One region of the Mesorhizobium sp. B2-3-5 genome, then DNA from elsewhere that is predicted to be linked to it. Evidence: predicted binding sites of a transcription regulator. Region 1 holds the regulator's gene; the other holds the start of a gene.
What was found. The regulator PhoB, encoded in region 1, activates phosphate uptake and scavenging genes when phosphate is short. The targets are predictions, from matches to a motif close to TGTCATNNANCTGTCAT.

Region 1 (5,170 bases):
GCGATGATGAAGCCCTGGAAGGCGCCGATCAGCAGGCCCAGCACCAGGCCGATGAACAGCGCGAGCACCCAGATCCACGGATTGCCGAGTTCAAGCCCGACAAACCGCACCAGGAAATGCACCTGGGCAAAACCCATGACCATGCCGATCAGGCCCTCGGCCGAGCCGACGGACAGGTCGATGTTGCGCATGACGATGACCAGCACCATGCCGCAGGCCATGATGGCAACCGCGGAGCTTTGTACTGAAAGGTTCCATAGATTGCGCGGCGTGAGAAAGGTGCGGCTGTCGAAATCGAGCGGATTGACGCCCAGACGCAGGCTCGAAATCACGTGCAGTCCGACCCAGATCAGCAACAGAGCGCCAATCATGCCGAGCATGCGGGTGTCGATCTCGGTTGCCTTCAGGAAGCGGGCAACCGCGCCGAGTTCCGAGGCGCGTGCGGTATCGACCTGCGGCGGGTTGGACGTCGTGTCGGTCATGATTTCCTCCCACTGGCCGCCGTCTGGCGCGGACGCCGGAGCCCAGCCTAGAAGCTATCCGCCTGATGCGGAAACACAAATCTTTTTGAGAAAACGCCGCGGCTTTGAAGCAATTCCAGGAAAAGTGCGTGGCGGTTTTGCATCCGGAATTGCGGGAAACAATGGGCTGGAACGGTTCAGCGATTCAAGAAACACTGAACCGTTCCAGGGCCGCGGCGTCTATATCTGAGAGAAACAGGCCAGCTTAGTTGCAGGCCGCGACGGTGCCGGCGGCGACGCCCGCGCAGACTTCGTCCTTCTTGATCCAGCCGGCATCGATGACGACGTTGAGATTGTCCTTGGTGATGGCGACCGGGGTCAGGAACAGCGACTTGACGGTGTTGCCGCCAGGCGTCGTGAAGTCCTTCACGCCGGCGATGTCGGTCATCTTCTTGCCGTCAGCCAGCTGCGAGGCGATCTCGGCGGCATTCCTGCCGAGCTCACGCGCGTCCTTCCACACCGACACGGTCTGCGTGCCGAGCGCGATGCGGTTCAGCGCGGCATGGTCGCCGTCCTGGCCCGACACCGGCACTGTGCCGGCAAGGCCTTGCGCGGTCAGCGCCGCGACGACACCGCCGGCGGTGCCGTCATTGGCGGCGACCACGGCATCGACCTTGTTGTCGTTGGCGGTCAGGAACTGCTCCATGTTCTTCTGGGCGTTGGCGGGCAGCCAGCCGTCCGTATAGGCCTCGCCGACATTCTTGATCTTGCCGCTGTCGATGGCCGGCTTGAGCACTTCCATCGAGCCCGAGAACAGGAAGTCGGCATTCGGATCGGCGCCCGAGCCCTTGATGAAGACATAGTTGCCTTCCGGCTTGACCTTGAACACCGCGCGGGCCTGCATGCGGCCGACTTCCTTGTTGTCGAAGGTCAGGTAGAAGACGTCCTTGTTCTCGATCAGGCGGTCATAGCCGACGACCGGAATGCCTTCGTCCAGCGCCTTCTGGACGGCCGGGCCGATCGCCGAGGCGTCCTGCGCCAGGATGATCAGCGAATTGGCGCCCTGCGAGATCAGGCTCTCGACGTCGGTGAGCTGCTTGCCGGGATTGGACTGCGCGTCGGCGGAGATGTATTTGTCGCCGGCGGCCTCGATCGCCTTCTTCATGGCGGCCTCGTCGGTCTTCCAGCGCTCTTCCTGGAAGTTGGACCAAGAAACGCCGATGACCTTGCCCTTCGCCTGCGCGACCGACGCGAGCGTCAGTGACATGGCGACACCCGCCAGGATGGCGACTGCGAATCTCTTCATGATTATCCTCCCTGCGCCGCGTATGGCGCGACCAAACTGGCCCGAAGGCCGGCACAAAGGCTCTATTTTTTCGAGCCTCAAAAAAAATAGTGATGCATCGCCGGAAAGCTGTCAACAATGATTCTGATGGATTTCGAGGGCCCGGGAACCTTTTTTCGAGCCCCGCAATAAATAAATGACAGCATCGGCCGCTTCTGCCAGTATTTAATCGTGTTGCCGACAGTGTTCGAGGTCAGGAAGAACCGCGGCGACCGGGAGGATATGGGAAAAACATGTCGGTCGGAATCCGCCACGACGACCTGCGCCGGCGCAACCGCGCGATGGTGATTGCCGCGGTGCGCCGGGCCGGCCAGTCCTCGCGCACCGAAATCGCCGCGACCACCGGCCTCAGCCACTCCACCATATCGGCGATTTCCTCCGATCTGATCGGCGAAGGTATCCTGGCCGAAGGCAAGCCGAGCGAGGCCGGCGCGCTCAAACGCGGCAGGCCGCAGGTCGGCCTTGGCCTCAATGCGGAAGCCGCAACGGTGATGACCGCTGTGCTGTCGCTGAATTTCCTGTCCGTCGCCGTTATCGACTATGCCGGCCAGGTCATATCAGAGGAACAGCGCCGGCTGGACACGCTGACCATGTCGCGCGATGCACTGATCGGCGAATGCGTCGCCATCGTGCGGCGGCGCCTGGAGGATCCCGACATCGACGTGCGCAGCGTCGCCCGCGTCGCGCTGGCCATCCAGGGCATCACCGACACCGATGCCCGGGCAATGCTGTGGTCGCCCATCACGCCGCAGACCGACATCGCCTTCGCCGACATACTCGAAGCCGAGTTCGGCATCCCCGCCACCGTGGAGAATGACTGCAACATGATGGCGGTGGCGCTGCGCTGGCGCGATCCCGAGCGCTACCGCGACGACTTCATCGCCATTCTCCTTTCGCACGGCATCGGCATGGGCCTGGTGCTGAAGGGCGAGCTCTTCACCGGCACCCACTCCTCGGGCGGCGAATTCGGCCACATGATCCATCGGCCAGGCGGCGCGCTCTGCCGCTGCGGGCGGCGCGGCTGCGTCGAAGCCTATGCCGGCAATTACGCCATCTGGCGCAACGCCAGGCAGCTCAGCGAGGACACCGAGCCGGTGGCCGATGTCAGCGACGCGCAGATGCGGGCGCTGGCGGCGACGGCGCGGCAAACGGACGGGCCCGAGCGCGAGGCCTACCGCAGGGCCGGCGAGGCGCTGGGCTACGGCCTCGGCAGCCTGTTCGCGCTGATCGATCCCGCCCCCGTCGCCATGGTCGGCGTCAGCGCCGCCGCCTTCGACCTGATCGAGCCGGCCTTGCGCGAGGCCATCGCCCAGACCGCCGGCGGCCAGCACTCGAAATCGATTTCCTTCGACACCGAGCCTAACGAGTTGCCGCTGATCCGCGAGGGCTGCGCCATGCGGGCGCTGACTTTCGTCGACCAGGAGATTTTCGCGCCGGGCATGCAGGCGAAAGCCGGCTCCGGGGAGAACGTGGCCTGAATAACGTCGCGCTCAATCCTCGCGGATCGCATACCCTGCACCACGAATGGTGCGGATGACGTCGGGCATGCGGCCGTTGTTGACCGCCTTGCGCAACCGGCCGACATGCACATCCACCGTGCGCTCGTCGATATAGATCGTCTCTCCCCAGACATTGTCGAGCAGCTGGCTGCGCGAAAACACCCGGCCGGGATGACGCATCATGAATTCGAGCAGGCGGAATTCGGTCGGCCCGAGCCGGATTTCGCTCTTCTTGCGGTAGACGCGATGTGATTCGCGGTCGAGCACGATGTCGCCGACCTTGAGCACACTGGACAACACTTCCGGCTTGGCGCGGCGCAGCAGCGCCTTGACCCTGGCCATGAATTCCGGTGTCGAGAACGGCTTGACCAGATAATCGTCGGCGCCGGTCGAAAGGCCGCGCACGCGGTCGCTTTCCTCGCCGCGCGCCGTCAGCATGATGATCGGCAGCCGCTCGGTCTCGGGCCGCATCCTTAGCCGGCGACAGAGTTCGATGCCGGACACCGCCGGCACCATCCAGTCGAGCACCAGCAGGTCGGGGACATTCTCCTGCAGGCGGATCTCCGCCTCATCGCCGCGCGGGACCACCTCGACCTGATAGCCTTCCGATTCCAGATTGTAGCGGAGGAGCACGCCGAGCGGCTCCTCATCCTCCACCACCATGATGCGTGGCGCGATCATCGACTGGTCACCTCTAAAGCAATTCCAGGAAAAGTGTGAAGCGGTTTCCGTCCGGAATTGCATGGAAACAAGAGCGGTTTTCCGTGAAACGGTGAACCGCTCTGACGATCAAGCCGCCGGCGCCGACATCGCCGTTTCGTCCTGCTTTGGACGATTCGCTGGCAGCTGCGTACCGGTCAGCACGTAGTAGGCATTCTCGGCGATGTTGGTCACATGATCGCCGATCCGCTCGAGATTCTTGGCGCAGAACAACAGATGCGTGCAAGCGGTGATGTTGCGCGGATCCTCCATCATGTAGGTGAGAAGTTCGCGGAACACGGAGGTGTATTTGACGTCGATGCGTTCGTCGTCGGCGCGCAGCTTGGCAAGGGCCTCGGCATCGTGCGCCGCATACTCCTCGATCACGCCCTGCACCTGGATCAGCACCAGCTGCGCCATGGCGTCTATCGAATGCGACAGGTCGCGCGGCGTGGTGGACAGGCCGACCGTACCGACGCGCTTGGCGATGTTCTTGGCAAGATCGCCAATGCGTTCGAGGTCGCCGGCCATGCGGATCGACCCGACGACATGCCGCAGATCGTCGGCCATCGGCTGGCGCTTGGCGATCAGCGTGATGGCGCGATCGTCGAGTTCGCGCTGGCGCGCGTCCATGATGACGTCGTCGGAGACAACGCGCTGTGCCAGCGCGTTGTCGGAGTTCAGCAGCGCCTTGGTGGCGCCGCCGACCATCGAGCTGGCGAGATCGCCCATGTCGCTGATCAGCCTGCTGATCTGTCCGAGATCCTCGTCGAAAGAAGCGACTGTGTGTTCGGCCATGATCCTGGTCCTCGTATGCGTGAGATCAGCCGAAGCGGCCGGTGATATAGTCCTGCGTGCGCTTCTCGCGGGGCGATGTGAAGATCTTCTCGGTACGGTCGAACTCGACCAGCTCGCCCAGATACATGAAAGCCGTCTGGCGCGACACGCGCGCCGCCTGCTGCATGTTGTGGGTGACGATGACGATCGTGTAGTCGGCCTGCAGCTCGTCGATCAGCTCCTCGATCTTGGCGGTCGACAGCGGGTCTAGCGCCGAGGCCGGCTCGTCGAGCAGGATGACCTCCGGCTTCACCGCCACGGTGCGGGCGATGCAAAGACGCTGCTGCTGGCCGCCCGAAAGGCTGAGGCCGCTGGCGTTGAGCTTGTCC
Region 2 (5,170 bases), on a different contig from region 1:
GCAAGTAGGCTAATTATCGACCCGGCCGAAGGGCGGCACATCGCCGATGACGGTGTGCCTGTCCTTGCCGCAGACGAAGCTGCGCGCCTTCTCGTCGGCGAGCTTGCGCGAGATGGCTGCCAAGCCCAATTGTCAGCGTCTGCGCCGCCCCTCATCCGCCTACCGGCACTTTCTCCCTTATAGTGACGGGGAGAAGGGGACGTCCGCTACCTCGGCGCTCTCTTTGCAACGCCGTCGATTGGCGAAATCGATGATGAGAGGATGCCGGCAGGCAGGTGAGGGGCTGCGCCAGCGCCTGAAAGTCTTATTTCTTCAGGCTTGCTTCGATCAGCAGGTCGGCGTTGCGGGCGACCGATTGCGCCGGGCCGCCGAGGCCGAACAGCTGGCCGCTGATATAGGCGCCCTCGATGAGCAGCAGCAGCCCGTCGCCCAGCGTATCGGCGTCTGGCGCGCCCATCGCGGCGGCCATGGCGCGCAGCCTGCGTCGCAGTTCCTGCTTGTTGTCCTCGCTTACCACGCGCGCCGGATGGCCGCGCTCGGGATATTCGACGGCCGCATTGGTCATGCCGCAGCCGCGATAATCCGGTTTCTGCGTGCGCTTGCCGACGCGGGTGAGGAAGGCGATGATCTGCGCGCGCGGATTGCCCGGATGTGCGTTGACGGCCTCGTCGAAGCGCTCCCAGAACTCAAGGTCGTATTGCCTGAGATAGGACGCGGCCAGTTCGTCCTTCGAGGGGAAACTGCGATAGAGGCTCGGTTTGGTGACGCCGGCACGCTTGACGATCTCGTCGACGCCGATCGCTCTTATGCCGCGCCGGTAGAACAGGTCATAAGCCACGTCGAGGATCTTCTTGGCGGCCTTCGGCGGCGCCGATGCATGACCGTCGCTGATGGTCAGTTCAATATTTTTGTCGGTTGGCATCGTGGGACTCGATTGACAATGTTACCGATCGGTACGTATACATGCTCCCATCTTGCAACGTACCGGTCAGTAACATGATAACTCAATCCCGTCCGTTTGGCCAGCGCTACGCTTTCGTCGTGGTCGGTGTCATCTTCCTCTGCCTGCTGATCGCGGCCGGGCTTCGTTCCGCGCCTTCCGTCATGATGCTGCCGCTCGAAAGCAGCTTCGGCTGGCGGCGCGACACGATCTCGCTGGCCGCCGGCGTCGGTATCCTGCTCTACGGTCTGACCGGTCCGTTCGCCGCCGCGCTGATGGAGCGGATCGGGCTGCGCCGCACGCTGCTTGCTGCGTTGGTGGTGATGTCGGCTTCGACGGCACTCAGCCTTTTGATGACCAAGCCGTGGCACCTGTTCATCACCTGGGGCGTCTTCTCCGGCATCGGCTCCGGTGCCGTCGCCAGCGTGCTCGGCGCCACGATCGTCAACCGCTGGTTCAAGACCAATCGCGGCTTGGTCATGGGGCTAATGTCGGCCTCGAGCGCCACCGGCATGCTGATTTTCCTGCCGTTGATCGCTTCCCTCGCGCAATCGGGCGGCTGGAAGCCGGTCGCAATCGCGGTCGCGGTCGCCACCGCCTGCCTCCTGCCCCTGGTCTGGCTGCTGGTGCCGGAGCGTCCGGCCTCGATCGGCATGGTTCGCTATGGCGCCGGGGCCGATGACGTGCCGCCGGTCTCGCCGGCATCGCAGGGCAACTTCCTGGCGCACACGCTCAACACGCTGCGCCGCGCCGCTGGCACGCGGGTATTTTGGTATCTGTTCGCCACTTTCTTCGTCTGCGGCTTCACCACCAACGGTCTGGTCGGTACGCATCTCATCGCCTTCTGCGGCGATATGGGCATCGGCGAGGTGCAGGCCGCCGGCCTGTTGTCGATGATGGGCATTTTCGATCTGATCGGGACGACGCTGTCCGGTTGGCTCACCGACCGGTTCGATCCGCGCAAGCTGCTCGGCGTCTATTATGCCATCCGTGGCCTATCGCTGATCTATCTGCCTTATTCCGGCTTCTCGGCGACCAGCCTGATCATCTTCGCGGTGCTCTACGGCCTCGACTGGATCGCCACCGTGCCGCCGACGCTGCGGCTCGCCAACGAAGCCTTCGGCGATCGCAGCGGGCCGATCGTGTTCGGCTGGATCGTCGCCGGCCACCAGGTCGGGGCTGCAACCGCCGCCGCCTTCGGCGGCACCATGCGCGAGTTGCAGGGCAATTACGAACTGGCCTTCCTGATCGCCGGCATGACGGCGATCGCCGCGGCGTGTCTCTCGCTTTTGATCAACACCAGCCGGCCGGCATTCGATCCCGAGCCGCAGGCGGCTTGAGCTGCCGATCTCCCCCCTTGAGGGGGAGATGGCCGCGAAGCGGCCAGAGGGGGTCGGTTCGACTAGACTCGACCCTTATCGCGGGCGGAAAAGGTTGGCGCTCTACGCGAGGCGACCCCCTCTGTCGCCTTCGGCGACATCTCCCCCTCGAGGGGGGAGATTGGCAGCTGTTATCAAAACTTCATGGTTTCGAAATGCGTCTGCAACACTGACGCCGGACCTTGGTGGCACCTTCAACGCCACCAGGAGACAGCCATGAACAAGCTTTCGATGACCCGCCGCGCCTTCGTCACTTCGGCCAGCGCGGCTGGTCTGCTCGGCGCCTCGGGTCTCGCATTGCCCTATTATTCCCGCGCCAGCCAGCGTCCGGCCTTCACCCATGGCGTCCAGTCCGGTGATGTCGACGCCGTCAGCGGCATGGTCTGGACCCGTACCGACCGCCCCGCGCGCGTCATGTTCGAAGTGTCCACGACGGAAAGCTTCGCCAATGCGACAAAGCTGGCACCGCTCGACACCTCGCCGGCCAGCGACTACACGGTCAAGCGGCTGCTCACCGACCTCGCCTCCGACCAGGACATCTTCTACCGCATGTCGGCGGCCGATCTTTCCGACATCAATGCCGTCTCCGACCCGATCGTCGGCCGTTTCCGCACCGCGCCGTCCTCGAAGCGCGACGTGCGCTTCGCCTGGTCGGGCGATACCGCCGGCCAGGGCTGGGGCATCGACGAGACCGGCATGAAGACCTATTCCACCATCGCCAAGCATACGCCGGACTTCTTCCTGCATTCGGGCGACACCATCTATGCCGACGGCGCGATGAAGGACGAAGTCGACCTGCCCGGCGGTGGCAAGTGGAAGAATGTCGTTCTCATCGACGGCAAGCGCAAGGTGGCCGAGACGCTGGACGAATATCGCGACCAGTGGAAGTACAACATGATGGACAAGAACGTGCTGGAACTCAGCGCCATCTGCCCGACCTTCTACCAGTGGGACGACCATGAGGTGCTGAACAACTGGTCGGATTCGAAGAACCTCAGTGCCGACGATCGCTACAAGGAGAAATCCATCCACGTGCTAGCGGCCCGCGCCGCGCGCGCCTTCCACGAGATGACAACCATCCGCTACGAGCCGTCGGAGCCGGGCCGCGTCTATCGCAAGATCGCCCACGGACCGCTGCTCGACGTGTTCTTCCTCGACATGCGCTCCTATCGCGGCCCCAACGGCCCCGACATGGAGGATACCATGACGCCGCAATCGCGCATGCTCGGCGAGCAGCAGACGAAATGGCTGAAGCGCGAGTTGACGAACTCGAAGGCGACCTGGAAGATCATCGCCGCCGACATGCCGCTCGGCCTCGTCGTCTGGGACGACGCGACCAAGAAGGCCGGCGCCGAAGCGGTCAGCAATGGCGACAGTGGCGCGCCGAAAGGCCGCGAGCTAGAATTCGCCGACCTGTTGCGCTACATCAAGAACGCCGGCATCACCAACACCGTCTGGCTCACCGCCGACGTCCATTACACGGCTGCGCATTACTACAATCCGGACAAGGCGCAGTTCCAGGACTTCAACCCATTCTGGGAGTTCGTCTCCGGTCCGATCCACGCCGGCACCTTCGGCCCCAACAATTTCGACATGACCTTCGGCCCCGAGCTGAAGTTCATCAAGGCGCCGACCGCGGAGCAGGGCCAGAACCTGCCGCCGTCAGCCGGGCTGCAGTTCTTCGGTCTGGTCGATATATCCGGCGCCACCGAGCAGCTGACGGTGCGGTTGATGGATCGTGACGACAACGAGCTTTACAAGGTCACGCTCGACCCTGTGCGGTCTGCGTGAGGCGACCTGGGACGGCTGTTGAAGCAGCCGTCAATCCGGGTAGCAGACCATCGGAATATGCGGCCAGACGGCGGCGTCGCAGTTGGCGGCGTCCTGCCTTTGCTTGAAGGCGGTGCTGACCGGGCCGGTCACCATGGGGTCAACGCCATCGGGCGCGTCGGCGAAGACCTGCTGGGCCGACGAGGTATCTGTCGGAAGAACAGGGCGTGCTTCCTTCAGCGCCGCGGCCGACTGCGCGGCGTTGGCCGCCAGCAGGACGGCAAAGGCCGCCGAAGCGACGAACGGCCAAAAACGGTTGAGTTTATCGGTCATGACGTTCGAACTGCCGGGCCCTCAAAAGGTTCCCGCCTTGGTTAACAAAACCATCTCACATGGAGATGCTTAAGATTTGATGATTATTTGGTATCGCGCTTCCTCTTTCGCAAATGCGAAAAACCCTGTATGAGCCGCGCAACCGAAAGAGGCGGCGCCTTTGGCCTGCTGCCTGCAACGCTCCCGAGACCAGAACATGAAACTCCGTAATATCGCGATCATCGCGCACGTCGACCATGGAAAGACTACCCTTGTCGACCAGCTTTTGAAGCAGTCCGGCTCTTTCCGCGACAACCAGCGCGTCGCCGAGCGCGCCATGGATTCCAACGACCTCGAAAAGGAGCGCGGCATCACCATCCTTGCCAAGGCGACCTCGGTCGACTGGAAGGATACGCGCATCAACATCGTCGACACGCCCGGCCACGCCGATTTCGGCGGCGAGGTCGAGCGCATCCTGTCGATGGTGGATTCGGCCATCGTCCTGGTCGATGCCGCCGAAGGCCCGATGCCGCAAACCAAGTTCGTCGTCGGCAAGGCGCTCAAGGTCGGCCTGAAGCCGATCGTCGTCATCAACAAGATCGACCGGCCGGATGCGCGCCATGTCGAGGTGGTCAACGAGGTGTTCGACCTTTTCGCCGCGCTCGACGCCACCGACGAGCAGCTCGACTTCCCGATCCTCTACGGTTCAGGCCGCGACGGCTGGGTGTCGGAAAATCCGGAAGGCCCCAAGGATCAGCAGCTCGCGCCG

Region 2: a site for PhoB is predicted at 2,449-2,465, ahead of FJ958_RS20655 (alkaline phosphatase). Genes of this name have one in related genera too.

What each region holds. Positions count from the first base shown of each region.
Region 1 covers NZ_VFVX01000008.1:206,241-211,410, forward strand. Annotated here, with positions in the region: gene FJ958_RS12725 (sugar ABC transporter permease) at 1-482, opposite strand, end outside; gene FJ958_RS12730 (hypothetical protein) at 472-711, shown strand; gene xylF (D-xylose ABC transporter substrate-binding protein) at 727-1,767, opposite strand; gene FJ958_RS12740 (ROK family protein) at 2,040-3,284, shown strand; gene phoB (phosphate regulon transcriptional regulator PhoB) at 3,297-3,986, opposite strand; gene phoU (phosphate signaling complex protein PhoU) at 4,095-4,802, opposite strand; gene pstB (phosphate ABC transporter ATP-binding protein PstB) at 4,828-5,170, opposite strand, start outside.
Region 2 covers NZ_VFVX01000019.1:37,556-42,725, forward strand. Annotated here, with positions in the region: gene ppa (inorganic diphosphatase) at 1-8, shown strand, start outside; gene FJ958_RS20645 (TetR/AcrR family transcriptional regulator) at 305-922, opposite strand; gene FJ958_RS20650 (MFS transporter) at 997-2,280, shown strand; gene FJ958_RS20655 (alkaline phosphatase) at 2,536-4,110, shown strand; gene FJ958_RS20660 (hypothetical protein) at 4,141-4,422, opposite strand; gene typA (translational GTPase TypA) at 4,619-5,170, shown strand, end outside.